DNA from 2 places in the Corynebacterium auriscanis genome. Region 2 is predicted to be linked to the other one. Evidence: predicted binding sites of a transcription regulator. Region 2 holds the regulator's gene; the other holds the start of a gene.
What was found. The regulator LexA, encoded in region 2, represses DNA repair genes until DNA is damaged. The targets are predictions, from matches to a motif close to CGAACANNTGTTCG.
Positions count from the first base shown of each region.

Region 1: the regulator LexA is predicted to act here: its motif matches at 1,570-1,583, upstream of CAURIC_RS03510 (HNH endonuclease signature motif containing protein).

Region 1 is NZ_CP047046.1:841,668-844,026, forward strand. It holds gene CAURIC_RS03505 (heavy metal translocating P-type ATPase) at 1-157, shown strand, start outside; gene CAURIC_RS03510 (HNH endonuclease signature motif containing protein) at 154-1,419, opposite strand; partial or broken gene CAURIC_RS03515 (IS256 family transposase) at 1,891-2,359, opposite strand, start outside.
Region 2 is NZ_CP047046.1:1,389,362-1,391,720, forward strand. It holds gene CAURIC_RS05835 (hypothetical protein) at 55-492, opposite strand; gene lexA (transcriptional repressor LexA) at 808-1,632, shown strand; gene CAURIC_RS05845 (DeoR/GlpR family DNA-binding transcription regulator) at 1,743-2,359, shown strand, end outside.

The DNA of each region.
Region 1 (2,359 bases), 550 kb from region 2:
CAAGGGCAACCTGTTTTGGGCGTTCGCGTACAACGTCGCGGCGATTCCGCTCGCGGCAGCGGGGTTACTGAACCCGATGTTGGCGGGAGCGGCGATGGCGCTGTCCAGTGTGTTTGTGGTCAGCAACAGTCTGCGTTTGCAGGCGCAGCGGCTTTAGTACGGTGGGTCTTCCGGCAGCGGTCCCCATATCCGCTGTGATTTCCTCCTGTTGAATTCGGCGAGGGTGAGCGTGCGACGGACGGCGCGTTGACGGAAGGTTTCCCTACCGAGTGGTCCGTTGGGTGCGGTGATGACCTGATGGCCGTCGCCGTGGCTGGTCCATACCTCTACGCCGTCTTGGTTGATGGTTACATCCCATGATCCGGCGGTTTTCGCGTTGTGGTGTTTTGCACAAAGGCAATGAAGGTTTGACGTGCTGGTCGGTCCTCCATCAGCGGGGTTGTCATGGTTGTACCTCTGGACGTGATCGAGTTGGCATTTGTGGGCGGGCACGTCGCATCCGGGAAAGCGACAGGTGCCGTCTCTGCCTTCGACGCTGGCCCGGACGATGGGGGATGGTGCGTAGCCATTGTTGGCAGTAAAGCCCGGTGCTTGTAGGTGGGTGATTCGTTTCATCCATTTCTTTGTTGCAAGGGGATTTAGCCAGGTGCCTGCGGCCCAGATTTGGGAATCGGGCAGGTCCACGCGACGGTATAGGTTTAGGTGGATTTCGGCCGTGGTTTGACCGCGGACGATTTTGAGCAGGGCTTCTGCGCGCGAGCAGTTCTCCTTTTTCCTTACGTTGTCGAGGGCTGCGGTGAGTTCCTGGGCCTCCAGTTTTGGCAACGTGAGGAAGAAGTCGGTCGTCTGGTCATCGCGATCATCGATGTTGAGGCGGGTTGACGAGAGGAGACTGTCATCGTCCTCGGGAGGCTGGGGATCTTCGTCGAGATCTTTGGGGCAGGCTAGGTGATCGTGTTTGTTGACGATATGCTTCATGCGGCGCCGAAGAGTGGTGGGGCTCCACATCGCCTGGTTCGGCTGGGTGGGGAGGAGGGCTTGGTAGACTTCGGGTTCCATGGCTGCGACGACATCGTCGTCGACGCATTCCAGACTGTCGGCGATGTTGCGCCAAATCTCCAGTGAATAGGCGCCCGTGTTGCCTAGCTCGACCAGTGACGGAAAGCGGTCGAAGAGGCGGCCGATCTCTACCAGAGTCAGTGCGCGGTATTCGGGCATGCCGAGCCGGGCCCCTAACCTGGTTGAAACGTCGCTGATGCAATCGTCCATATCGGGCGCGAAGGCTAAAGCCAGCCGGACGTGTGCTTTATTGATTTCGCGAATTTCGCAGCTGTAGATATCGCTGGGGTCGCATACGCGCCAGCTGGGTTGTGGGTTGTTGTGGTTCGGTTCTCGCGGTGGTCTGGACTGGGCGAACATGGTCCCCCTCGGACGGTTCTTGGACGATTCTTGCTAGTTCAAGTCGCGGATATGTTCGGTGTTTAGAAGGTGTAGACGATTCCTGTTTGTCAGGCTCGCTCTCATCATATAGACCGCCTCAGACATCGCTGCCGACATCTTTCAGAAAATCGAACACGCGATCTAATTCATGTGGAAAATGCTGGTGCAGTGTTGGGGTGCTTAGCCGAACTGACCTCGCGCGATGTGGTGGTGTGACGAGGGGAATTCCGGGTTGCCATTCGCTAAGTGCGCCCGCTAGGTGAGCCCGCTAAGTGGGGGGTCGTTGAAGTTGGCAGTGATCTATTGGGGGAGGGGGGCGGGTTAAGGGACAGAAAGTGTGTCTGAATTCCGCGGGAAATCTAGGTCAGGGTATGTAAACAGGTGCTTTATATTACTGGTTGTGGACGTGTCAAGTTTTTTTGTGTGTGGTGTTTTGTTTTCTAGATGTATGGGGGCGAATCGGTCGGGGTAGGCGACGATCATTTGGTTGAGTGCATCCAACCAGCCGACGGTTGTTCTCCCTTCGATTATGCGTCCCGATTTATCTGGTTTCGGTGCCCCTTTTGCTTTCTTTGCACGCTTGAGTGCTCGTTTGTCTTCGATTGTGCAGATCGTCAACCACAACGCTTTTACTGCAGCGATATCGTTGGGGAACTGGATGCGATTGCGGGTGGCTTTACGCAGTTCACTATTGAGTGATTCGATCGCGTTGGTCGTGTAGATCATTTTCCGCACCTGCGGGGTGAACTGCAGAAATGGTACGAATCTGTCCCAGGCGCGTTCCCATACCAAGACAGATTGTGGGTATTTCTTACCGAGGTCACTGACGGCAAACCGATCCAAGGCCTGCCGGGCTTGGGTCTCATTGACTGCCGTGTAGACCTCTTTTAGTGCAGCGGAGACGGCCTTGCGGTCACCG
Region 2 (2,359 bases):
CTGCTGAAAGCCCCCGCCCCGCGGTTTTCCTACTCTCTATGACTCGCCCCTGAATTACTTCATCTGTGCTATTTGCGCTGGAGCTGTTCCCGACAATTGCACGGGCTCTTCGGCTACCACCGGCGCCAAGGTAATGGAAAGGAAAATAGCCGAGGTGGAAATGATAACTCCGCCCGGAGATGACACTATAGCCAAGGTGCGGCGACGAATACGTTCGAGCAAACCCAATCGCTTCGAATGCGTTCGACAATGAGAGGTGGCTAAGATATGACCGCTCGCCACGCTACGGGGTGCCCGTTCCAATACTGGACCGGCGAAACGCGTGTTCGAACCTCCACGAGAATCCTCTTGCTCCCACTGGGGTTTAACGGTGTGAGGTCGCCGCACTCCTGCGGTGCGCGGTACGCGGCGACCTTCCACGATCGCATACCCCCGTTGCTGATTGTTCAGGTCTGCTAGGGGACGACGGGAAAAAATAACCGGAGTGGACATGTCATAACCTCTTTCTTAGTGTTCTTACTAGCCAAATAAACGGAAGCGCTCCGAAGAGTGCTCCGGTTGCCCATAGCCCGCCGGGTAACCCGGCTGAAAGCTTGCGATCGTCACATTACGAACCAGGGACGACAACCCAGCCTCGAACAACCACATTTTCGCTCTTCTGTTCTATTATGACGACAATTCACACGCTAGCACGGTTGTTCGATTGTTGTCGAGTGTTTTTTCGAACATTTTTCGAACACCTATGCCAAAACTGTCCGCAACTGCGGTAGTGTAAGAATCGATGAGTCATCAAAGTTAGGAGCCCCCATGTCGCCCGCCGGCAGCCAGAAACCCCGATCTGCGAACCCAAAGTCCACCGATAATTCACCCATTACGCCCCCCACCCCATTGCCCAACTCCAGCACGCCACCGCGTCGCGGACGGCCCAAAAAATCCGATGCCGATCGTAGGGCCGAAAAGGCTCAGGGGCGGAAGCAACCCACGGAGCGCCAGCGTCGCATTCTAGAGGTCATTCAAAATTCAAAGAGCTTGCGCGGATATCCCCCAAGTATTCGTGAAATCGCCGATGCAGTCGGCCTGCAGTCAACCTCGTCGGTCTCCTACCACCTCAATTTGCTTGAGGAAGCCGGTTACCTGCGACGTGAGGATAAGAAACCGCGCGCCGTAGACGTTCGTGAATATGAAAAGCGTGGCAAGAAGACCCCAGGGCGCAAACCCGGCCGTCAACCTCGCTCTGAAGGTGATGAAAACCTGCCTGAGGCGACCTACGTCCCCGTTGTCGGGCAGATTGCTGCTGGCAACCCCATCCTCGCGGAGCAAAACGTGGAAGCTCACTTTCCACTTCCGGGTGAGTTGGTGGGGGGCGGAGAACTCTTCCTGCTCCAGGTTGTCGGCGATTCCATGCGGGATGCGGGCATTCTCAACGGTGACTGGGTCGCTGTACGTTCCCAGTCCACCGCTGACTTTGGTGACTTCGTTGCAGCGATGATTGATGGCGAAGCGACCGTGAAGGAATTCCACAAAGATTCTGAGGGACTGTGGCTGCTCCCCCACAACGATCTGTTCGAGCCAATCCCAGCCGAGCACTCCCAAATACTTGGCAAAGTTGTCGCCGTGCTCCGCAAAATCTAACACTCGCCACCCCCGTTCCCCGGCACTCACGCCCGGGGTTCAACTACCTCGCTAGAATTTGTTCGACAGGCCAAAAGTAGTCGGCATATTCCCAGCAAGGAGCGACAGGAGTGCAATCCACCGAACGCAGACGACAGATTGTCTCCCTCGCCGCGGTGCAAGGTCGAGTCACAGTCAACGAACTTGCCGATCGTTTTCGCGTAACGGCCGAAACTATTCGTCGCGACCTCGCCGCCCTCAATGACAGCGGGCTGCTTTATCGCGTACACGGCGGGGCCGTACCCGTGCCTAAGTACCACACTGAATACACCAGTGTGGAAACCCGCTCGAAAGCTAGTATTCAGGCCAAACTGGCCATCGGCCGAGAAGCCGCACAGCATCTGCCTAAACCCGGTTCGACTATTTTTCTCGATGCCGGCACAACCACGGGCGTGCTGGCCGACTACCTAGCCGAACAGTCTGTCAGGGGCAACGCCCCCCATCTGATCGACGCAGACGGTGACGGAATCTCTCCCGGCCAGGCAGAGTCCCGCCGGGATCACTCATCGCCCACCCCCAACAGCGGGGCTACCACGCACTTTCCCCCACTGCGGGTGATCACCAACTCCCTCCACATTGCCTACCGATTGGCAAACACGCCCTCCATTGACATTTTGCTTATCGGCGGTGACGTGCGCCCTCAATCCCGTGCCGTCGTTGGTCCCATCGCCACCCGACAACTGGGTGT